DNA from 4 places in the Caballeronia zhejiangensis genome. Region 4 is predicted to be linked to each of the others. Evidence: predicted binding sites of a transcription regulator. Region 4 holds the regulator's gene; each other region holds the start of a gene.
What was found. The regulator FliA, encoded in region 4, starts transcription of late flagellar genes. The targets are predictions, from matches to a motif close to CTAAAGTTTNNNNNNNNNNNGCCGNTA.
Positions count from the first base shown of each region.

Region 1 (5,947 bases), 290 kb from region 4:
CGCGCGCGCTGAGTCGAGTTCGGCGGCGCGCGCCCAGTCGCTCTGACTCACGGCTTCTTCGATCGCCTCAGTCAATGCCCACGCGTTCTCGATCAGTTCATTCTGGTTCATGATGCGTCGATTCCTTCAGCAATTACTTCTTGGAGTCAGACATCGCGCCGGCGCTGTTCGAGCCGCCGAAGAGCGCCGTCAGATAGCTCGACTGCTGCGTCATCGACGACATCAGCGTGTTCAGCGCCGTGAACTGCTGATTATATGACGTCGTCAATTGCTGCGTATAAGCGGTGAGCTGCGTCTGCTGATCGGCGATGTTCTTCAAATCGGTGTTGAGCGCGGTGGTGCGCGTGTCGATGAGGCCGCCGGTCTGCAAGAACGAAGTCAGGCTCTTGTTCAATTGCGCCGCGACGCCATTGGTCGAGTTGAAGAGCGATGCGATCGTGCCGCTCTTGTTCGTGAGCGCATCGGTAAGCGCGTCCTCGTCGGTCTTGAGCGAGCCGTCGGGCTGCAGCGCGATGCCGATCGAAGCGAGATTCACCTGATCCTTGCCAGTCCCGATCGCGCGGCTGATCGTGCTCGAGATGGTGTTCTTGATCGAGTTCATCATCGAGTCGCCGAGCAGCGCGCCGCCTTGCGAACCGGCTGCCTGAGTCGAATCGAACGACGTCAACGAAGACGCCGTGCTGACGAAGTTGTTGTACGCCGTGACGAATGCTTCGATCGTCGTCTTCTGGCCGCTGACGTCCTGGCCGATCGTGAGCGTCTGCGTCGTACCGACCGAGTCCGACGCGAGCGTCATCGAAACGCCCGTGATTGCGTCCTTGATCGTGTTGCTCGAGCTCACTACGGCCGTGCCCGCGACCGTCAGATTCGCGTCCTGGCCGACCGTGTTCTGGTTCCAACCGCCCGTACTGTCGATCGACGTGTGCGCGGGCGTAGTGATGGTCTTGGTCGGATCGTTGGGATCGGCGGCCGTGCTCGAGGCCACGGTCGTCGTCTTAACTGCGAGCTTGTTGAGCGGCGACGTGCTGTCGTCCGCATCGACCGTGATATTGATGCCGTTGGACAGTCCCGTCGACGAGGAGCGCAGCACGAGGTGCGCGCCGTCCGTGCCGTTGATGATGGTCGCGGTGACGCCCGGATTGTCGGACGCCGAATTGATCGTCGAAGCGATGCCCGAGAGCGTGTTGTTGCTGCTGTCGATCTTGATCGTGCTAGGCTTGCCGTTGACGTTAATCGTCATCGAGCCGCTGCCGAGGGTGTCGGTCGACTTGAACGCGCCCGACGTGATCGACTGCGACGTCGCGATGTTCTGCACGTTCACCGAATAGCCACCCGCGACCGCGCCACTGCCCGCGGTGGCCGTGAGACCCTTGCCGTCAGCGGTGGCGGTGAAGGCGGAAAGCGCGGTGCCGTTCGCGAGATTGGTGATCGAGCTCTGCAGCAGCGAGAGTACCGACTTCAACGTGCCGATTGCGGTGAGCTGCGTGTTGTCGGCCGTCTTCTTGTTGTTGAGCGCGTCGGTCTGTCCTGCGACCTTCGCGTTGACAATCGCGCTGACGAGCGAGTTCACGTCCATCGTGGAGTTCGTGGAACCGCTGATGATCGACTGTGCGGCCTGCTGTACGGCGCTCGTCGGATCGACAGTGGAACCCGTTGTCGTGGCTACGGTGGTCATGAGTACTCCGGTCGTATTGCTTCGCGATCGCTTGGAATTGAGCGGGAGTAATCGTCTCCCGAAAACGCGCACAGGGAGACGAGCTCCCGACGCAATGCTTTTTACATCCGGCGCGCATTGTACTTGCCGATGCGCGCCGGCTACAGCGTCGGCGATGTTGCTTAGCCGAGGAGCTTCAGAACTTGCTGGGGCATCGAGTTCGCTTGAGCCAGCACCGAGATGCCAGCTTGTTGCAGCACTTGAGCCTTCGACAGGTTCGCGGTTTCCTGCGCGAAGTTCGCGTCGGTGATTTGCGATTGTGCCGACGACAGGTTGGTCGACTGTTGCGTCTGAGTCGAAGCGATCGACGTGAAGCGGTTTTGCGCAGCGCCGAGGTTTGCTTGCAGCGAGTTGACCGTGTTCAGCGCGTTGTCGATCGACAGGATCGCGGCGTTGGCGCCACCCGTCGAGCTGATGTCGATGTCCGCAAGGCTCGGAGCGGCGTTCAGCTTGCTGGCCGCGTCAACTGCGGTGTTGGCCGACACGTTCGCGGCCGATGTGAGCGAGAAAGTCGTCGGAGTCGTCGTTGCGCCTGCGTTCACCGTCAGGAACGACTTCGCAACCGAGCCGGCGGCAATGCCGTCCCCGAGGCTCTTGCCGTCTTGGTCGAAGAACGTGACACCGCCTGCGCCGTCGGCCTTCGCCGTCACGGAGGTGATGAACGACGTCGTGGAAGAGGTTGCGTCCTTTCCCGTCGCCGCGTCGATGTTCAGGTTCGACACCGTGCCGATGACCGTGCCCGACTGTGCAGGAGCGCTCGGCGTATTTGCGGTGTTCGCCGTGCTCAGTGCTGCGAACTGGCTGCTCGGCGCGAGCGCGCCGCCAGCCTTGGCCGTGATCGTGCTCGGTGCGCCGGCCACGCTCGAAGTGACCGTGAACAGCGCGTCGCTGGCGGTCTTGTCGATGGCCTGGTTGTTCTGATCCGTGAACGTGTAGCCGCCCTTGCCGTCAGCAAGGATATTGAGCGACGTGATGGCGGGCGTAGTGCCCGATGCCGCCGCGGTGCCGTCGCTCTTCAGGCTGAGGCCGCTGACCGTGCCGAGCACCGAACCCTTGCTTGCCGAGCCGCTGCCGAGCGAAGCCGCCGACACGCCTTGCGAGAAATCGACCGAGATCGATTGGCCGACGTTCGCGCCGATCTGGAAGCTGACCTTGCCGGCGGTGCCGTCGAGCACGTTCGAGCCGTTATACGTCGTTTGCGAAGCGATACGATTCACTTCAGCGATACGCTGGGCAACCTCCTTTTGCAGAGCGGCCTGGTCGGTCGAAGAGAGCGAGCCCGTCGCCGATTGCACCGCGAGCTGGCGGATACGCTGCAGGTTGTCGGAGATCTGGGTCAGACCGCTCGATGCGGTTTGCGTCATCGAGACCGCGTCGTTCGAGTTCGACACGCCCTGGTTCAAACCGTTGATCTGCGACGTCATGCGCGACGCGATTGCCTGACCTGCTGCGTCGTCAGCAGCGCTGTTGATGCGCTTGCCCGACGAGAGGCGGGTGATCGCCGAAGACAGCGCGCTTTGCGTGCCGTTGAGGTTCTGCTGTGCAACCAGCGAGTTGATGTTGCTGTTGATACCGATCATTTTGTTCTCTCCTGGGAGACTGTATCTGGCTTTGGCTAAAGCACCGAGTAAGTTGCCTGGCGGTCCTGCGCTCGGTGATAGCCGGCCGCCTACTTGTGGTTATCGGGCCCCTCGAAAAAAACTTAAGGCCCGCGCAAACGATTTGTGTAACGAATTCTGTTGCGAGGCCGCGAAGCCTTGCCCGGCAAGGCGCCGATTTCGCGCGTATGCTTTTCCGTCCCTCACGACGCATTCGGAGCGCACATGCAGACACGAAATATCGGCACATCGGAACTGAAAAAGTTGCGCCGCTCGTCTTCGGCGGCAACGTGTTCGGCTGGACTGCCGACGAGCGCATGTCGTTCTCGATCCTCGACGCCTTCGTCGATCACGGCCTGAATTTCATCGATACCGCCGACGTCTATTCCGCCTGGGTCACGGGCATCAGGGCGGCGAATCGGAGACGATCATCGGCAAGTGGTTCAGGGAAAGCGGCAAGCGCCACCAGGTCGTGCTCGCGACGAAAGTCGGCAAGCTGTCCACGCGCGCCGGGCTCTCGGCGGCGAACATCGCGGCGGCCGTCGACGATTCGCTGCGGCGTCTCAAGACCGATTACATCGACGTCTATTTCTCCCATTACGACGACGAAACCACGCCGCTCGACGAAACCCTCGACGCGTATCAGACGCTCATCAAGGCGGGGAAGGTGCGGGTGATCGGCGCGTCGAACTACACGGGCGAGCGGCTAGAAGAGGCGTTGAAAGTCGCGAAGGATTCGGGCTTGCCGGCGTATCAGATTCTGCAACCCGAATACAACGACACGACGCCCGCGACGGTCGCGCTCGCGTGGATGATCGCGCGCCCGAGCGTGACGGCGCCGATCGCCAGCGCCACGTCGGTCGCGCAACTGAGTTGGCCGGCGCGCGGGAGTTGGCAATGGCGCGGTGTTCTGGTAACATCGCGCCCGAATCGAGAAATGTGCCCGATTTCCTGCCTTCGCCGCTGAAAATGACAACGTCAACCAACAGCGGCGAACGGCTCTGAAACGCGCCTTCGTGTGGTTCTTTCGAAAGCGCCTGCCGCTTCCGCGGCTGAATCTCAACGCTCTCTTTTCCGGCCTCCGTGGCCGCTTTGCTCGTGTCCGTCGCGCCGTACTCACGTCCGGCGGACGATCGGAGTGCCGGGGCGCGGCAACTCGCAGTCGTCGCGCGCTTGAAAATACGTTTAGCAAACCAGGATTTACATGACCACTATCGTCCTCAAAGAAAACGAGCCGTTCGATGTCGCGATTCGGCGTTTCCGCCGCACCATCGAGCGCAATGGCCTGATCGCCGAACTGCGCGAGCGCCAGTCGTACGAAAAGCCGACCACCGAGCGCAAGCGCAAGAAGGCCGCCGCTGTCGCGCGCCTGCGCAAGCGCCTGCGCAGCCAGATGCTGCCGAAGAAGATGCACTAAGCGTCTTGTTCGGGCGAGGGTTTTCGGATCCTCGCGCCGAACGGCAAAACGGCGGTGCGACCCGTAAGGGCGCACCGCCGTTTTCGTTTCTATTGCCTTTTTTAGCGAGGGCGTTCAGACGAACGCGTGACGCCTGCCAAGCGCCGCGAGCAACGCCGGCCACTCTTCGATTTCGGCGTAGTCGTGAACTTCCTCCAGCTCGATCAGCAGATCGATGATGTTCGGATCGTAGGCATTCACCTTCGATGCGTAGAGCGCCCGCAGCAGACCGCCGTCCCGCGCATGCCGATAGTAGGAAATGCCGACGCCTTCCAGCTCCGGCTCGTACACATCGTCGCGCACGAGCGACCCGATCGCGCACTTGCGGCCTTCCGGACTGCGAAGCCTGCACGAACCGTTGTCGTCTTCCGAGACCGCGCGCTGCGTCAGCAAGTGCTCGCTGACGCGCTCGTAAATGTCCTTCGGGCTCAACATCGTAATAGGGCTCAACATCACAGCACCTGCAATATCACGCGGCCGTTTTAAGAAGTTCGGCTGACAACCCGAACTGACGCGCGATCGACGTCAAACGCTCGCGCCATTCCCATTTGCCGAAGACGTCATGCACGTTCTGCAGGCACGACAGCAGCTCGACGGTGTTGGGATCGAACACGTTGATGCGCGAACGGAGCAGCGCGCGCTTCAGCGCCACGACGCCGACATCCATGTACGCCGGCACCTGCTCGGGCGGCTTCGCGATGAAGCGAATGGGCACGCCTTCCATCGCGGTGAAATAGTCGCGCGGCTTGATGAAGCTCCCGACAGGGCAGCCGCCGCAGTATCCGCGATAGGCGCCGCCGCCCCGCGGCAGCAAAGCCGCTTGCCCTTGTCCGAAAAGATGCTGGACTGCGCTGTTGAAAATCTCCTGATGCGTCAGGAAGTTCAAGCTTTTCATGATCTTCTCCCCTGCGCCCCTGCGCAGCGGCCATACGTTTAAGTATTCGAGAACCTGCACCTGCTTACCGAAAGCGGCAGCGTCGTTGCAAATGTGGCGCAACAGAATCGACGCTCGCCGCCCGGCCTCTGCTCCGAGCACGGCGGTTTTCCCGGCCTGGGCGTGTGGTCTGACTGCGCCCTGTGTGCTCGCGTCGGATTTCTACACTCAGTGACGATCCGTACACCGTCAGTTATAACGGTTCGGAACGGTAAAAAGGTGCGCCAGCGCACGCGAGGAAGCCA
Region 1 is NZ_CP084283.1:104,693-110,639, forward strand. Features, by position in the region: gene fliT (flagellar protein FliT) at 1-111, opposite strand, end outside; gene fliD (flagellar filament capping protein FliD) at 134-1,675, opposite strand; gene LDZ23_RS00500 (flagellin N-terminal helical domain-containing protein) at 1,837-3,294, opposite strand; partial or broken gene LDZ23_RS00505 (aldo/keto reductase) at 3,538-4,183, shown strand; gene rpsU (30S ribosomal protein S21) at 4,517-4,729, shown strand; gene LDZ23_RS00515 (hypothetical protein) at 4,844-5,221, opposite strand; gene LDZ23_RS00520 (hypothetical protein) at 5,238-5,663, opposite strand.
Region 1: LDZ23_RS00500 (flagellin N-terminal helical domain-containing protein) is a predicted target of FliA. The motif match lies at 3,395-3,421, and genes of this name have one in related genera.

Region 2 (5,947 bases), on a different replicon from region 4:
ATGCGGCGATCCTGATTCTCGCGGCATCGGCATTTCACGCGACGGGGCACACGCAAGTGACCGAGATCGAAGATGCGTACAAGCTGCTTGCGCCTATCGTGGGAACCGGGCTTGCGGCGATTCTCTTCGCGGTGACGCTCTTTGCATCGGGCCAGAGTTCGACGTTCACCGGGACCATTGCAGGGCAGGTCATCATGGAAGGGTTCCTGCAACTGAAAATCCCGTGCTATCAGCGCCGATTCATCACGCGGGCGCTTGCGCTCGTGCCAGCGTTGATCGGCGTGTACGTGATGGGCAACGGCGCGGTCGGCAAGCTGCTCGTCGCGAGTCAGGTCGTGCTGAGCCTGCAACTGCCGTTCGCGCTTTATCCGCTGATCCGGATGACGAGCGATCGCGGCCTCATGGGAGCGTTCGCGAACAAACCGTCCATGAAGCTCGTCGCGTGGGCGCTGTTCGTGGTCATCAGCGCGGCGAACGTCTGGCTCGTGGTGCAGACGGTCGCGGAGTGGCTCGGCTGAAATGAAAAAGCGCCATGCACGATTCGATGTGCATGGCGCTTCGTCAAGCCGCGAGCGTTGTCTACTTCACCACCGCCGCCGGCGCATCCGACTTGACCGAGACCGGCGCGGGAAGCGCCGCTTCGACAGGCCGCGTTTCATCGACCGTGGTTCTGCCGCCATCGCGGAAGAACGCCTGTTCCGCGGCCTTGTTCAGCACGAGAATACTGATCCGCCGATTCGTCGGCTCGTCGACGACATCCTTGTTGAGCGGCAGCACGTCGGACAGTCCACGCACTTGCAGCACCTTGCTTTCCTTCATGCCGCCCGCGACGAGCGCGCGCCGCGCGGCATTCGCCCGCTCGCTCGAAAGCTCCCAGTTCGAATAGCCCGCCTGACCGCCGGAATAGGGCACTGCATCCGTATGCCCCGCGATCGACACGCGGTTATCGACATCGTTCAGCGATGCGCCGATGTTCGTCAGAATCGTCGTCACATAGCTTTCGAGTCTCGAACTGCCCGATGCGAACATCGGCCGCTTGAGCGAATCGACGATCTCGATACGCAAGCCTTCACTCGTGATCGCGATGCGAATCTGATCCTTGTACGCGCGCAGCGCAGGCGTCTGCTCGATGAGCGCCATCAGCTTCTGCTTGAGTTGCTGCAGCTTGCGCAAGTCGTCCATCGCAACGGCAGCGCGCGCGATCGATTGCGGCACCGGTTGCGTCTGGGTCTTGTTGCCTTCACCCGGACGCGTGCTCGACAGATCCCTGCCGCCGCCCGCGATGACGCTCGTATGCGCCGACGCGCCGCCATCGTTGCCGAACAATGCGGAAAGCGGCGTATTGAAGTATTGCTCGATGCCTTCCTTGTCGTACTTCGATGTCGATCCGAGCAGCCACATCAACAGAAAGAACGCCATCATCGCGGTGACGAAGTCGGCGTAGGCGATCTTCCATGCGCCGCCATGATGGCCGTGTCCGTGCGCCTTCTTCTTGCGCTTGACGACGACAGTCGGCGCAAGCACGGACTGCAGCGGATCGCGTGACGGTTTCTCAGCCATGTGCGTTGGTCCTTTGCGTACCCGATGTCATCACGAAGCCGCCTTCGGCATCTTGGTGGCACGAACCGCGTCGTCGAGTTCCTTGAAGCTCGGACGATCGGCGGTGAAGAGCACCTTGCGGCCGAACTCGACCGCGATCGTCGGCGCATAACCGTTCATCGATGCGAGCAGCACGGACTTCACGCACTGGAACGGCTTCGCTTCGGCCGCGCCCTTCGCGTTGAGCAGGTCCGCGAGCGGGCCGATGAAGCCGTACGCCAGCAGAATGCCGAGGAACGTGCCGACGAGCGCACCCGCGATCATCTCGCCGAGCACGGCGGGCGCGGCGCCGACCGAGCCCATCGTGTGCACGACGCCCATCACCGCGGCGACGATACCGAATGCAGGCAGGCCATCGGCCATTTTCTGAATGGCGTTCGCGGCGATCGAGCTTTCGGTGTGGTGCGTGTCGAGCTCTTCGTCCATCAGATCCTGCATTTCGAGCGCGTTGACATTGCCCGCCGACATCATGCGCAGATAGTCGACGATGAAGTCGAGCAGATGATGATCGGCCATGACGTGCTCGTACTTCTGAAAGACCGGGCTGGACTCGGGCGCATCGACATCGGCTTCGAGCGCCATCATGCCTTCCTTGCGCGCCTTCTGAAGCAGTTCGTAGAGCAATGCGATCAGCGCGAGATATTTCTCTTTCGTGTAGCCGCCGCCCTTGAACGCCTTCGGAATCGATTGCAACGTTTTCTTGAGCGTCGCGGTCGGATTCGACACGACGAACGCGCCGATCGCCGCGCCGAAAATACACAGCAGCTCGAACGGTTGCACGAGGGCCGCGAGGTGGCCCCCGACGCCGACGAAGCTTCCGATCACCGAGCCGATGACCAACAACCATCCGATGATGACAAACATGATTTCTCCGCAAAAGTCCGGGCGCCGCGGGCCGTGCGTGCTCGGGATTGAGACGCGCACGGCTCGCGACGCATTGTTCGCTTGTTGTTGGACTTATCGGCGCGAAAGTGCCGGAGATTTAGGGTGTCGCGCGCAAGTTTTTCTTCGCATATGTTTGCGGCGTAAATGTTACGTTCGTGGCGCCGCTTACTTCGCAGGTAATGGATCGCGTGATCATGTTTCGTCTAACATCGGTTGCATGAACTCGACCCTCGTACATCCGGCCGTTCGATCGGACGTCGGCGCGCTATTGCGCGAATGGCGTCAGCGCAGGCGCATGAGCCAGCTCGATCTCGCAGGCGTTGCGGACGTGTCCACGCGTCACCTGAGCTTCGTCGAATCGGGCCGCTCGCTGCCGAGCCGGGACATGCTGATGCGCCTCGCCGAGCAACTGGACGTGCCGCTGCGCGAGCGCAACACGCTGCTCGTCGCGGCCGGTTATGCGCCGCTTTATCGCGAGCGCGCGCTGGCCGATCCGCAACTTTCCGCTGCCAGGCGTGCTGTCGATCTCGTGCTCAAAGGGCATGAGCCGTATCCCGCGCTCGCGGTCGATCGTCATTGGACGATGATCGCGGCCAACGCGGCTTTCGCGCCGCTCGTCGCATCGGCGGATGCGCAATTGCTCGTGCCGCCGGTCAACGTGCTGCGGCTGTCGATGCATCCGCAAGGTCTCGCCGATGCCATCGACAACTGGCACGAGTGGCGCGCGCATCTGCTCGCGCGCCTGCGCCGGCAAATCGACGTGTCCGGCGATGCGACGCTCGTCTCGCTCTTGGCCGAACTGGAGGCGTATCCCGCGCCGCGTCACGCGACCCACGAGCCGCGCGGCGAGACCGATCCCGTCGTCGTGCCCTTGCGTTTGCGCACGCAGCACGGCGTGCTGTCGTTCTTGAGCACGACGACGGTTTTCGGCACGCCCGTCGACATCACGTTGTCGGAGCTTGCGATCGAAGCCTTCTTTCCCGCCGACGATTCGACCGCCGCCATCCTTCGCGAACTCGCCGACGCAAGACGTTGAGCTTGCGTCGCGCCGCGCATGCTTACAGAATTGAACCTAGTCGACATGCGCGGATCAATGAGAAAGCAGGCTGCGCGCCGCTTGGCGCGCAGCCTGTGTCAGCTTTTGTCCAACCAACGCGGAAGGCAGCGATGATTCAAACATTCGAACAAGTGATCGGCGGGCAAACGATGCAGTTTTGCGCCAGCATCGCGGAGGGCGGCGGGCCGCTGCGCGTCATCATCAGCCGTGCGGATTCGGCGGAATCGCTCGTGATCGTCGAAGCGGACGGCATCATCGGCGCGATCAAGGCCGAAGTGGAAGCGCCCGATACGCTCGTCGCCGATGCCGTTCGCAAGGCGCAGCAGGAAGCGCTCATCGAGCGTGCGCTGGAAACCGGCGCGGTGCAGACCACTAGCCTGTAACGCTCTTCGTCCACGAGCATCAGTAAGAATGCCCGCGCCGCTTTCAAGGCCGCGCGGGCATTGCTTTATGCGCGCGATGGCCGCCCGGCGTTCTACATGCGCGGTTCGCCGTTTTTCGGATCGGCGGGCACCATCGGCGTCGCGGAATCCGGGCCGTCAGGCATGTCCGGATCTTCGGGGTTCGGCGCGGCGTCGGGATCGAGCAGCTTGTCCGGGTCCGGTTCGAGCGGCTCCTCGGGGGAGCGGGGCATTGTCGACATGGTGTTGTCCTCAAAAGATTCGCGGCTTTACCTGGGCGTTGCAACGGCCGTTCCCGACGTCCGTCTCTAGGTAACACGTTCTTCGGCGTTCGCGCTCGCCGGATTGTTCACATGACGCGCGATCAACGCGGCGCACAACAGAAGCGCGACGGAGATCGCCGCCGACCAGCGCACCGCATCGACGATCTGGTGCGCGCTCGCCGCGCCGTCGCCATGAGCCGCGAGCGCGCCGAACGCCGCGACGCCGATCGCGCCCGCCGCCTGCCGCGCCGTGTTGAGCACCGCCGACGCCGTGCCCGCACGCGGCTGGCCGACGGTGCCGAGCAGCGCGGTCGTCATCGCCGGGACCGCGAGTCCCATCCCCGATGGAATCAGCAGGAACGGCACGAGCAGCGCGGCCGTGGGCGTCGTCGCATCGACGAAGGCGAGCGCGGCGAAACCGGCGGCGTCGAGCAGCGCGCCGAAGATCATCGGGCCGCGCGAGCCGAAGCGCGCGACGACAGGACCGCTCGCCAGGTTCGAGATCAGGAATCCGCCCGTCAGCGGCAGGAACGCGGCCGGTCTGCAAGGGCGTGTGACCGAGCACGCGCTGCAAATACAGGCTCAGCACGAAGACCATTCCATAGTAGGTGAGATTCACGCCGATACCGAAGGCCACGGCCGCGCTGAACGTGCGCTCGGCGAAGAGCGACAGCGGCAGCATCGGCGTGCGGCTTTCGCGCTCGATCGCGATGAACGCGCCGCCCGCCGCCAGCGCGAGCAGCAAAGCGCCGATGACGAGCGGATGCATCGGTCCGAGCGGGCGCAGTTCGATCACCGCGCCGACGAACGAGGCGAGCGCGACGATCGCCAGCGCCTGGCCGGGCAGGTCGATGCCGCGCGCACGACCGGCATCTTTGGGTCGCGCGTTTTCTATCCACGCGAGCGTCGCGACGATGCCCGCCGCGCAGATCGGCAGATTGACCCAGAAAATGCTGCGCCAGCCGAACGCCGCGATCAGCACGCCGCCGACGATCGGTCCCGCCGCGATCGACACCGCGCCCGCCGCCGTCCACAAGCCGACGGCTCGCGCGCGCAGACGCCGGTCGTGGCCGCACGCCGCGTTCAGCAGCGCGAGCGAGTTCGGCAGCATCGCCGCCGCGCCGACGCCCTGCAAGGCCCGCCCGGCGATGAGTTGCGTCGCGTCGCCGGAAAAGGCGCACGCGAGCGACGCCAGCGCGAACAGCGCGAGTCCGCCGACGAACATGCGCCGCGCGCCGAAGCGGTCGCCGAGCGAACCGGCCGAGAGCATGAGCGCGGCGAAGGCGAGCGCGTAGCTGTCGATGGTCCATTGCAGGCTCGCGACGCTCGCACCCAGATCGTGGCCGATGCGCGCGAGCGCGACATTCACGATCGAGACATCGAGTTGCGAGACGACGAAGCCGACGCTGGTCGCCGTCACGGTGAGCGTCTGCCGGTGCGGACAGACGCGTTTCGGATGAAGAAAGATTCGAGTTCATGCCGGCCATCGTAGGCGCGCGGCGCGGCCGATGTTTCGGCGTGGGCCGAAACGTGAAAGCGCAATGAAAAATGGCGCACCGCGTGAACGGTGCGCCACTTCGCGTGTGGAACGCTAACGCCGGATCAGCGCGCCTGCTTGATGAACAACGTCGTCAGCGCGCCGACCGCGCACAGCGCGCCGACGTAGATCGCGGGCGCCATCGGGCTCGATTTCATCATCAGCGAGACGACGATCGGCGTGAGTCCGCCGAACACCGCATACG
Region 2 is NZ_CP084284.1:570,694-576,640, forward strand. Features, by position in the region: gene LDZ23_RS17120 (Nramp family divalent metal transporter) at 1-518, shown strand, start outside; gene motB (flagellar motor protein MotB) at 580-1,560, opposite strand; gene motA (flagellar motor stator protein MotA) at 1,591-2,463, opposite strand; gene LDZ23_RS17135 (helix-turn-helix domain-containing protein) at 2,702-3,520, shown strand; gene LDZ23_RS17140 (hypothetical protein) at 3,652-3,924, shown strand; gene LDZ23_RS17145 (hypothetical protein) at 4,017-4,184, opposite strand; partial or broken gene LDZ23_RS17150 (MFS transporter) at 4,251-5,673, opposite strand; gene LDZ23_RS17155 (MFS transporter) at 5,808-5,947, opposite strand, start outside.
Region 2: motA (flagellar motor stator protein MotA) is a predicted target of FliA. The motif match lies at 2,558-2,584, and genes of this name have one in related genera.

Region 3 (5,947 bases), 300 kb from region 4:
GCTCCATCTGCGCGAGCAGTTCGTCTGCTTCGTCGAAGAAGGTCTGGTAGAACTGGGTAATGTCGAGTGTCATGCTTGAGTCACCATCGGCGCGTGCGTGCGCGAGTTGTCTTGTGCGTTCGCTTTAGTGCTGCGTTTCTTCGGAGAGCGCGGCGACCAGTTCCGTCAGCAGGTCCGGATCGAGCGGCTTCTCGATCCAGCCTGTCGCGCCCGCCGAGCGCGCCGCGTCCTTGAACGGCTCGCCGCCTTCGGTCGTCAGCACGAGAATCGGCGTCGCCTTGTATGCGGGATTTCCGCGCAGCGCCACGATCAGATCGAGCCCGCTTCTGCCCGGCATGTGCTGATCGGTCAGAACCAGATCGAAGCGCTCCGCGAGCGCCCACTCCAGCCCCTCGTCGCCGTCCGACGCAACGGTCACTTGGTAACCCGCCGCCGCCAGCGTCGCCGAGAGGATTTGCCGCATCGCGGCTGAATCGTCGATTGCCAGAATGTGTTTGATCATGTTTGTCTCTTGCCGGGATGACGGTCGAAACGTGTCGACACTTGAGCGTCTTTTTCGAGGTTTTTGCTCACTTCGCCGCGGGTCTCACCGCGACGCCGGGAATGAGCTGGCCGAGCGCCGACGACGGATTGCCGTTCGCGTCCGTGCCGTTGTCGAGCGTCGCGCCGCGTGAGCCGTCGTCGCGCAGCATCGACAGCTCCGTCTTGCGATTGAGCACGATCACGCTGATGCGCCGGTTCTCCGGATCGAGCGGATCTTTCTTGTTCAGGTTTTGCGTCGATGCGAGTCCGAGCACGCGCATCACCTTTCCTTCGTCCATGCCGCCCGCGACCAGCTCGCGCCGCGACGCGTTCGCGCGGTCCGCGGACAGCTCCCAGTTGCTGTAGCCCTTGTCGCCGCCCGCGTACTTCACGGCGTCTGTGTGTCCCTGCACGACGATGTGATTCGGCACGTCGTTGAGCGAGCGGCCGATCTCGCGCAGGATGTCGCGCATGTACGGCTGCACGGCGTCGCTGGAGAGCGCGAACATCGGGCGCTTCTGGGTATCGACGATTTCGATGCGCAAGCCCTGTTGCGTCGATTCGATGCGGATCTGCTGCTTGAACTGGCGCAGCGTCGGATTGGCCTCGATCGCGGCCATGAGCTTCACCTGAAGATCGTGCAGGCGCACCTGCTCGCGCCGTTCGAGCTCGCCCTGCGCGGACTTGAGCAGTTCTTCGTCGGTGTCGGACGAGGCGCGCTGCGCGAGCTGCGTGGCGCCATCGGTCTTGCGCGCGGCGCCTGCGTCGGTGCTGGAAATGTCGCGGCCGCCGCCCATGATGATGCTGTTGTCCATGCCGACGGTCTTGCCGCCGACCATCGCGGCCTTGAGCGGCATCTGGAAATATTCGGCGATGCCGCGCCGCTGCACCGGCGACGTCGACGAAAGCAGCCACATCAGCAGGAAGAACGCCATCATCGCGGTCATGAAGTCCGCGTAGGCGAGTTTCCACGCGCCGCCGTGATGGCCTTTCTTGCCCGCGACGACGCGCTTGATGAATATCGGGCGATCGGTATCGTTGCTCATCGCTGTGTCTCGACTATGGCGGAAGTCACTTCGACTTGACCTTGCGCACGTGTTCTTCCAGCTCGGAGAACGACGGGCGCTCCGTCGAGAACAGCACCTTGCGGCCGAATTCCACCGCGATCGCGGGGGCGTAGCCATTCAGGCTCGCGAGGATCGTCACCTTGATGCACTGGAACATCTTGGTCTGCTCCGCGACGCGCTGTTCCGCGACGTTCGCGAGCGGTCCGATGAAGCCGTACGAAAGCAGAATGCCGAGGAAGGTGCCGACGAGCGCCTGCGCGATCATCTCGCCGAGAATCGCGGGCGGCTGATCGGCGGAGGCCATCGTGTGCACGACGCCCATCACCGCCGCGACGATGCCGAACGCGGGCATCGCGTCGCCGACCTTGGTGAGCGCGTGCGCCGGCGCTTCGCCTTCGACGTGATGCGTCTCGATTTCCTCGTCCATGAGGCTTTCGATCTCGAACGCGTTCATGTTGCCGCTCACCATGAGGCGCAGGTAATCCGTCAGGAATTCGACGATGTGATGGTCCGCGAGAATCTTCGGGTACTGGCTGAACACCGGGCTCTTCGCCGGATCTTCGATATCCGCTTCGAGCGCGAGCGTGCCTTCCTTGCGCGCTTTCGCGAGCAGCACGTAGAGCAGGCCCATCAGCTCCATGTACATGCTCTTGTCGTACTTCGCGCCCTTGAAGAGCGTCGGCAGCACCTGAATCGTCGCCTTGATGGTCTTGACGTTGTTGCCGAGGATGAACGCGCCGACGCCCGCGCCCGCGATCATCAGAATTTCGACCGGCTGCATGAGCGCGCCAAGGTGGCCGCCTTCGATGGCATAGCCGCCGAAGACGGACAGCAATGTCACGAGCGATCCAATGAAAATCAGCACAGTCGAGTCCTCACGTTTGATGCGGTAAGACCGCCGTTAAGTGGTTTACGGCACTCGACTGGAAAACTTTGGGGCACGGTCAAACCGCTGTACGTTCCGTGCGGTTTGCCGCGCGACCTTCTCGCTGTTTCGCAAAATCTGCGTCTCAATCGCTGAAATCTCGAACTTTTCCTAACGGCGAAACAAAATTTTCCCGTTCGACACGAAACATCACATTTCCTGCCGATAATACGAACGCGCGTTCAGTTTTGTTGGAGACGCGAAGTCGGGAAATCGGAGAGAACGATGACAAGAGCAATGAAACAGGCCAGCGCGCTCGCGCTGACAGTGACCGCGAGTTCATTCGCCCATGCGGGTTTCGACTGCAGCGGTTCGCGCGGCGGCTGGCGTATGCAGACATCGGATAGCTGGACCGGCTCCGACAAACTTGCCCACGTGGCCGCGTCCGCGCCGTTCGGCGCGCTCGGCGCCTATTTGACGCGCGGCTCGGACCATCCGGTCGTCTACGGCACGTTGATCGGCACTGCGCCGGGCTTGGTGAAGGAAATCGTCGACGGAACCTGCCGCACGGACGGCTTCTCCTACAAGGATCTGGCCGCCGACGCGCTCGGTGCGTGGATCGGCGCATCGGTGACGCATTGGGCGATCATGTATCAGCGCACGCCGCACGGGATGACCGTCGGGCTTTCGTACCACGATCGCTTTTAGACGGACGCGGGCGCGCGGATCAGGCGGCGATCCGCCCCGCTTCGCGGTCCGCGCCCGCCTTGCGCGTCTTGCCCGCGCGCGATGGCGGCTGGCAGAGGCCGCACACGTAACCGGCGCGCAGTTCGTACGCATGTGCGACGAAACGTCCGCGGCAGCGCGTGCAGACGTTGGTCTGGAGCATGCCGGATTCGAAGTAGCGCACGAGCGTCCACGCGCGCGTGAGCGACAGCACGGGTTCGTCGCCGTACAGCGCCGCGTGTTCGAGATAGAGGCGGTAGCTTTTCACGATCGCGTGAATCGTCGGCTGGCTCTTGTCGTTGGCCGCCATGAAGCGATAAATGCCGTGAAACAGCGACGAATGGATGTTCGGCTGCCACGTCATGAACCAGTCCGTCGAGAACGGCAGCATGCCCTTGGGCGGCGACACGCCTTTCAGTTCCTTATAGAGCTTGATGAGACGGTCGCGCGACAGGCTCGTTTCCGCTTCGAGCAGTTGCAGGCGCGCGCCGAGCTCGATCAGCTCGATCGCCAAAGTGATTTCGCGGACCTCCGCGACCACGCTTTTCGTCGCCATCGGGCTTCGCGCGCGGCGTCAGCCGATCTGCTCGACGGGACTGTCCGCCAGCACAATCGCCGCGTGGGCGTGCGCGAGCGCCGCGCTGCGGTCCTTGTCGGCGAGCGACGAAAGGATCGCGTGGTCATCGAAACGAAAGCGGCACAGCAAATGGCTCGACGACGCCACTTTCACTGCCTGCGCGAGCGTCAGCGAAGCCAGAACTTGCGCAACCTGCTCCGAAAGGCCCAGGCGATACATCGCCGAGATGCGGTCTTCCTGAAGAAGCCGCTGAGCGAGGAGCAAGTACGACAGGTTCACCTCGCGGATTTCCGCGAGCGTACTCGTAGTGCTGGTCGTCATCTTTTCCCCGAATCGAAACGTGGCTGGTCAGGCCCGGCGGGAACGTTTGCTCGAATTCGCAAAGAAACGCGAATGCGGCCCCGCGCGTGTTGTCTGTTGTCGATTCGATTGTCGCCGATGCCCGCCGCCGCGCCTGTCGGATAAAGCATCCGACGCTGCGACGGAGTTTCGCGAAGAATCGTGTAGGAAAATTTCTTACAAGCCGGCCGCTTCGATGCCGCTCGGCAGACATGCGTTATCGGCACGTATTCGTCTGACTTAATAGCCGCGCCCCGTATTTTTACGACGGGCGCGCGCTGTCGCGCCTTTCAGGCCGCAGGACCGTGAATTGCTCATTCATGCCGCCCGGCGCGTCCGACGCTTCAAATCCGCCCTCATCGCCGCCATCGATGCAATTTCTGACTTCGTAACAGCACATGTATCGCGCTGTAACAACGATAAGCGATTGAAAAATGAAGTGAAATGCCGGTCTCGATCCCGATAATGATCGGTAAGGGATAACCCGGTCGCGATGTTTTTTCATCTCCGGGCCTGTCTCGGGCGGCGTCCAACCACACGCGGCCCGCCCGAATGGCATGCGTTGAGCGCTCGACCGGAGCGTGACTGCAATGCCTTACCTACATGGAGAGTCACGTTATGCGAATCGCACAAATTGCACCGTTGCACGAAGCAGTTCCTCCGAAGTTTTACGGCGGCACTGAGCGCGTCGTGTCTTATCTGACGGATGCGCTCGTCGAACTCGGCCACGATGTAACGTTGTTTGCCAGCGGCGATTCGCAAACCAAGGCGACGCTCGAACCCGTGTGGCCGCGTGCGTTGCGTCTCGATCCGACCGTGCGCGACGCGCTCGCGCCGCACATGCTGCTGCTCGAAACCGTCCGCCAGCGCGCGCACGAGTTCGACGTGCTGCACTTCCACCTCGATTACATGCCGTTCCCGCTGTTCACGCAGATGGACACGCCGTTCGTGACGACGCTGCACGGCCGGCTCGATCTGCCGGAACTGCAGCCGATCTTCAACACGTTCACGAAGGCGAACGTCATTTCGATCTCGGACAATCAGCGCGGGCCGCTGCCGCAGGCGAACTGGCTGAACACCGTTTATCACGGTCTGCCGAGCCAGTTGCTGACGCCGCAGCCCCACAAGAAGCCGGAATATCTGGCGTTCCTGGGCCGCATCTGCCCGGAAAAGCGCGCCGATCTCGCAATCAAGATCGCGGCCCAGAGCGGTCTGCCGCTGAAGATCGCCGCCAAGGTGGACAAGGTCGACCAGGAATACTTCAAGTCGACGATCGAACCGCTGCTTTCGCAGGCGCACGTCGAGTTCATCGGCGAGATCAATGAAGCGCAGAAGCCGGAATTTCTGTCGGGCGCGAAGGCGCTGCTCTTCCCGATCGATTGGAACGAGCCGTTCGGCCTCGTGATGATCGAGGCGATGGCCTGCGGCACGCCGGTGATCGCGTTCAATCGCGGTTCGGTGCCGGAAGTGATCGACCACGGCGTGACGGGCTTCATCTGCGAGGACGTGCAAGGCGCGGTCGGCGCGCTGCAACGTCTCGACGAGCTGTCGCGCACGGAAATCCGCGCGCAGTTCGAGCGCCGGTTCAGCGCGCAGACGATGGCGCAGAACTACGTCGAAAGCTACACGGCGATGCTTCAGGCCGCGAAGCGCCCGGTGTTGCGTCAGGTCGCGGTGGGCTGATTGCCTTCCTGACCAGATTTGCTGGAACTGCCGCCCGCTTGCCGGGCGGCATTTTTTTGCGCGCTTGTTAAGACATTCGCTAAGGAATGATCCGAAGTTTCGGTGCAATGCCCGTGAATTGAGAGCCGATCGACCATTTTTGACAGTTCGCCAAAGACACCGCGCTTA
Region 3 is NZ_CP084283.1:114,776-120,722, reverse strand. Features, by position in the region: gene cheA (chemotaxis protein CheA) at 1-73, opposite strand, end outside; gene LDZ23_RS00580 (response regulator) at 125-502, opposite strand; gene motB (flagellar motor protein MotB) at 570-1,568, opposite strand; gene motA (flagellar motor stator protein MotA) at 1,594-2,454, opposite strand; gene LDZ23_RS00565 (YfiM family lipoprotein) at 2,752-3,162, shown strand; gene flhC (flagellar transcriptional regulator FlhC) at 3,182-3,736, opposite strand; gene flhD (flagellar transcriptional regulator FlhD) at 3,755-4,078, opposite strand; gene LDZ23_RS00550 (glycosyltransferase family 4 protein) at 4,715-5,779, shown strand.
Region 3: motA (flagellar motor stator protein MotA) is a predicted target of FliA. The motif match lies at 2,500-2,526, and genes of this name have one in related genera.

Region 4 (5,947 bases):
TTGCCGGTGAGCTTGCCGACCGCCTCGGCCATGTTCGCCGCCCCCGCCTCGTGGCGGCAGACGATCGTCTGAATCTGCTCGGTCTCGTCGTGCAGGGAATCGAGCACGGCGAGAAAGCTCTCGCCGGGCACGCAGAACACGCGCTCGACGCCGTGATGGACGAGCGCATCGACGAGCAATCGCGCGCCGGTGGTTTGATCCTGTGAGGAAGGGACAGCGGACGTCATGCGAAGAAGTCTCCTTTGATTGTCCGGCGCGGCTTCGATGCGCGCGGAGCCTAAAGCTTACGCCGCCGCGCCCGCGCGCGGAAACGGGCGAAGCGGAATCTTTTTCCGCGCAAACGCCCGCCCTTGCGATGCACGGCGCGCTTCCATCAGCCGAAATACCCCTTTTTCTCACCCCTTATCCAGCGATGGACAAAGACTCAAGTTCGCAATAATGGCTTCACTGAAAAGCGGACACGGCAACGAGCCAAGTGGGTCCGCTTGCTAAAGATCGCAGTTTCACCTCATCGGGGGCAAGTTTGAACATTCGTAAATTCATCGGCGCGAACAGCCGCGACGCACTGCGCCAGGTTCGTGAAGCGCTCGGCCCCGATGCCATCGTGTTGTCCAATCGCACGCTCGATGACGGCTCGGTCGAGATCGTCGGCGTCGCGGACAGCGACATCGCGTCGATCTCGCCCGCCGCGAAGGAACAGGCAGCACGTTCGGCGGGCACGTCGCGCGCCGCGCTGGCCGCCGCTGCAGCCGCGATGCCGGCGAAGCAGCCGGCCGCGAATCCGTACGCGAGCGGCGATGTGTTCTCGTCCGTCTTCGGCGCGAACACCGATGCGGACGATGAATTTCACGCCGAGCCGGAAGCTCGCGCAGAAGACGACACGCCGCCGACGATGGCCGATTCCAATCCGTGGCTGATCGAGCATGCGAAGCGCATCGCGCAGCAGGCGTCGATGCCGTCGAACCGTCCGCTGACCGCGTCGGCTGCGATCGCACGCGGCATGGGCGTGCCGGTCCCGGTGACTGCGCAAGAGACGCGCGTCGAAAAGACGGCGGACTCGGCCCGCTACGCCATGCGTCAGCAAACGAAGCGCGCGGAAGCCGCCGTCGAGCCGAAGGTCCAAACGCCCGACTGGGCACGCGAAGCCGCGCAAATCGCCGCGCGCCGCGCCGCGCAGAAGATCAACGCGAGCGCGCCGCACGCCGAAGCAGCCGAGGCGAACGCCGCGCCGGCATCGAAGGAACACGCATTCGATGGCTTGCCCGCGAACGCGGCGGCCGTCGTTACCGAAGCGATCCGCACGCGCATGGAGCAGGTCGTCAACGAAACGGTGATGAACGAGCTTTCGTCGATGCGCTCGATGATGGAAGAGCACTTCTCCGGTCTCATGTGGGGCGAGCGCCAGCGCCGCAACCCGACGGGTGGCGCGCTCACGAAGCGTTTGTTCGCCGCCGGTTTCTCGGCGCAGCTCGTCCGCATGATGGTGGACAACATGCCGGAACTCGAGAGCGTCGAAGGCGCGCTCGAGTGGGTGCAGCAGGTGCTCGAATCGAACATTCCGGTGATGGACAGCGAAGACGCGCTGATGGAACGCGGCGGCGTGTTCGCACTGATGGGCCCGACTGGCGTCGGCAAGACGACCACGACGGCCAAGCTCGCCGCGCGCTGCGTGATGCGCTTCGGCGCAAGCAAGGTCGCGCTGCTCACGACCGACAGCTACCGTATCGGCGCGCACGAGCAACTGCGCATTTTCGGCAAGATTCTCGGTGTGTCGGTTCACGCGGTGAAAGACGGCGCGGACCTGCAACTCGCGCTTTCGGAACTCCGCAACAAACATATCGTGCTGATCGACACGATCGGCATGAGCCAGCGCGATCGCATGGTCTCGGATCAGATCGCGATGCTGTGCGGCGCGGGTCATCCGGTGCAGCGCATCCTGCTGCTCAACGCGACGAGCCACGGCGACACGCTCAACGAAGTCGTGCAGGCCTACAAGAGCGCGGCGGACCAGCCGCCGCTCGCGGGCTGCATCCTGACCAAGCTCGACGAAGCGACGAATCTCGGCGGCGTGCTCGATACGGTCATCCGCTACAAGCTGCCGGTGCATTACGTGTCGACCGGTCAGAAAGTGCCGGAGAACCTGTACGTCGCGACCAAGCGGTTTCTCATCAAGAGCGCGTTCTGCATCCCGCGCGACAACTCGCCCTTCGTGCCGCAAGACGAAGAAACGCCTGCGCTGCTGTCCGCGTTGTCCGCGCGCGCCACGACCGAACTGCATGAGGTGCACTTTGGATAAGTTCGTGCTCGACCAGGCGGAAGGCCTGCGACGGCTCCTTACGCGCGCCGGTTCGCGCGTGGTGGCGGTCGCGGGCGGACCGGCGGGCATCGGATGCACGTCGGCGGTGGTGAATCTCGGCGCGGCGCTTTCCATCCACGGCAAGGACGTGCTCGTGATCGACGAGCACCGCAACGCGGGATCGGTGAGCCGTCTCGTGGGCACCGAAGACGCGGGCGCGCTCGCCTCGGTGATGTCGGGCCGGCGCATGCTCGGCGATGCCGTCGAGCGCACGCCGTTCGGCTTCTCGCTGATGGCCGCGCCGCGCGACGAACGCATCGTTCACGATGCCGCGCAATGCCGCGCGCTGCTCGACGGTCCGGCGGACATCGTGCTGATCGATGCGCAACTCGATCGCCACGGCGCGCTGTCGACGCTCGCGGCGCAGGCGCATGACTTTCTTATTGTGACGCGGGTAGCCGCGTCGGCGATCACCGAGGCGTATGCGTGCATGAAACGACTGCACTACGCCCATGCGATCGGCCAGTTCCGCGTGCTCGTCAATCACGTGCAGAACCCGGCCGACGCGGCGGTCGCGTTCGACAACCTGTCGGGCGTCGCGAGCCGGTATCTGGCCGTGTCGCTCGTGCAGGCGGGATATGTGTCCGAGGATGCGCGCGTCGCTCGGGCGATGGAACTCTCACGCTGCGCAGTCGAAGCGTTCCCGGCCACGGCCGCGGCGCGCGACTACCGCGCAATCGCGGCGGAGCTCCTGCACTGGCCGATGCGCCCCGCGCCTTATATGCGCGATGCGGGCGGCCAGGCCGACGCGCGAAATCCGGTTAGCGACTCTGTACAGGGCGCGCGGGAGGCGTCGCATCGTGCGGCTGCGCTTCACGACTTTGCATTGAGCAGCACGGCGTCGATGTGATCAAGATAGGTGACCAAGATGTATAACGCCCAAGGCAAACTCTCACAGTCGGAAGTGCTGACGAAATACGCACCGCTCGTTCGACGGCTGGGGCTCCAACTCGTCGCCAAGATGCCGGCGAGCGTCGATCTCGACGATCTCATTCAGGCCGGCATGATCGGCCTGCTGGACGCGGCGAGCCGCTACAAGGAAGATCAGGGCGCGCAGTTCGAAACATATGCGAGCCAGCGCATCCGCGGCGCGATGCTGGATGAGCTCCGCGCGAACGACTGGCTGCCGCGCAGCATGCGCAAGACGTCGCGCGAAGTGGAATCGGCGGTGCACAAGGTCGAGCAGAACCTCGGCCGCGCGGCGAGCGAGCAGGAAATCGCCGAGCACATGAAGATGCCGCTCGACGAATATCAGTCGATGCTTCAGGACTTGCACGGCAGCCAGTTGATCTATTACGAAGACTTCGATCGCTCCGCCGACGACGAGCCGTTCCTCGACCGCTATTGCGTCGATCGTTCGGATCCGCTGTCCGCGCTGCTCGACGACAGCCTTCGCGGCGCGCTGATCGAAGCCATCGACAAGCTGCCCGAGCGCGAGAAGCTCCTGATGAGCCTCTATTACGAACGCGGCCTGAACCTGCGCGAAATCGGCGCGGTGATGGAAGTGAGCGAGTCGCGCGTGTGTCAGTTGCACAGCCAAGCGGTCGCGCGTCTGCGCACGAAGCTGCGCGAGCAGGCGTGGACGAGCGTCGAGGCCTGACGTTCCCTAGCTGATCTCGAAGTCCCGCGTCTCGGCGAAGACCGTTTTCCCTTCGCCGAGACTTTTCGCGCGGTACATCGCGCGGTCGGCGGCGCGCAGCACGGCGGTCATGCCGGTTTGATGCGCGGACGCCGCGCTCGAAAGCAGGCATGCGCCGATGCTCGCCGATACCGACACCGGCCGCTCCTGCACCGACGTAATTTCGCCGAGCGCCGAATGGATGTTGTCGGCCACCGACAACACGGCGTCGCGGTCGCGCATCTGATGCGCGAGCACGACGAACTCGTCGCCGCCCAGACGCGCGATGGTGTCCGACTTGCGCATGCGCTTCGCGAGCGAGTCCGCGAAGGCTTGCAGCAGCAGATCGCCGACGGCGTGACCGTAGGTATCGTTCACTTCCTTGAAGCCGTCGAGATCGATCAGAAGGAGCGCGGTGGCGTGATCGCCATTGGCTTCGGGCGCGTTCATCGCGCGATCGACGACTCTTTCCAGCGCGTACCGGTTCGACAGACCCGTGAGCGGATCGGTCGATGCCTGACGCGCTAGATCGCGATTCGCGTTGCCGAGCCGATCGACGAGCACGCTCAGATACACCGATGCGCCGAGTACGCTCAGCGCGAGCCCGATCGCGGCGGGAAGATTCTCGTGCCACCACGGCTGCCAGACGGCCATCGCCGTGACGATGATGAGCGCCGTCGCGCACGATACGGCGAGCGTGCGCTTGCCGTATCGGCATCCCGAACCGATCAGAAACCAGAACATCACCCAGAGAAGCGGCAGCGCCGTTGCGCCGCCCGCGGCGAGCGCGAGCCCGAGGATCGTCTGATCGGCGATGGTCGTGACGGTCAGGCGCGCAACAGAAGGCGCGCTCATGCGGCTGACGATCAGAAGCGTGATCGCCCCATAAGACACATAGAGCGCGACGAGGCGCGTGGTCAGGAAGGCATCGTGTGAAGGGCGGAGCCACGCGAAAACGCCGTAAGCCAGAAGAACCACCGCTCCCATCCAGACCCGCAGCGTGGCCTGCTCGCGTTCCGGATTCCGGTGTTCGGACCATGCGAAGGCATAAGTCCGGCGTGCCGGTTGATGCGCCTGCTCCATACTGAACCCCTGGATGGTGATTTCTTTCTTTTATCTTGCTGCCAAGTACTGCGGCCCCGTCGCATGGCATCGGCTGAATGGAGTGGTATCGAGTTGCACCGAGCGAGCGATCCGCTATTTTGCAACGTTTTGCGAAGACGCTGTGTTTCGTGTAAGAACAGCTTAAGAACGTCCATTTCTCATTCACGGCGATGCGCGACGAATCCATTTCTTTGGCTGCCGAATGGCTGCCCGTTTGCAATAGCGAAGACGTACCGGAAGGCGGCGCGCGCGGATTCATCGTGGCCGATGAGCGGATCGTCGTGTGGCGGGACAGCATCGGCGCGGCGCATGCGTGGCGCGATTACTGTCCGCATCGGGGCGCGCAGTTGTCGCTCGGGCATGTGATGCGCGATCAGATCGTGTGTCCGTATCACGGCTGGAGTTACGACATCGAAGGACAGTGTTTGCGGATTCCGTCGAATCCTTCATTGCGTCCGTCGAAGCGCGCGTGCGCGACGACTTTCGTTTGCGAAGAGAAGTACGGCGTTATCTGGATGTGTTTCGGCGAGCCTGCGTATGCGCTCGATTTCTTTCCCGAAGCCGCGATTCCCGGTGGCCGGCGCATCAATCTCGCGCCGCAGACGGTGAGGTCGTCGGCGCCGCGCGTCGTCGAGAATTTTCTGGACATGGCGCATTTCTCGTTCGTGCATGCGGGGATTCTGGGCGAGGACACGCATACGGAAGTGCCCGATTACGAAGTCGTCGCGAGCGATGAAGGTCTGGAAGCGCGGCAATGCCGATACTGGCAACCGGCGGGAATGCCGGGGCAGGGCGGCGGCGCGATGATCGATTATGTGTATCGCGTGAAGCGGCCTTTGATCGCGAAGCTGACGAAGATGGCGTCGGGC
Region 4 is NZ_CP084283.1:2,851,383-2,857,329, reverse strand. Features, by position in the region: gene LDZ23_RS13740 (thiamine pyrophosphate-binding protein) at 1-227, opposite strand, end outside; gene flhF (flagellar biosynthesis GTPase FlhF) at 524-2,296, shown strand; gene LDZ23_RS13730 (MinD/ParA family ATP-binding protein) at 2,289-3,206, shown strand; gene LDZ23_RS13725 (RNA polymerase sigma factor FliA) at 3,225-3,956, shown strand; gene LDZ23_RS13720 (GGDEF domain-containing protein) at 3,963-5,057, opposite strand; gene LDZ23_RS13715 (Rieske 2Fe-2S domain-containing protein) at 5,270-5,947, shown strand, end outside.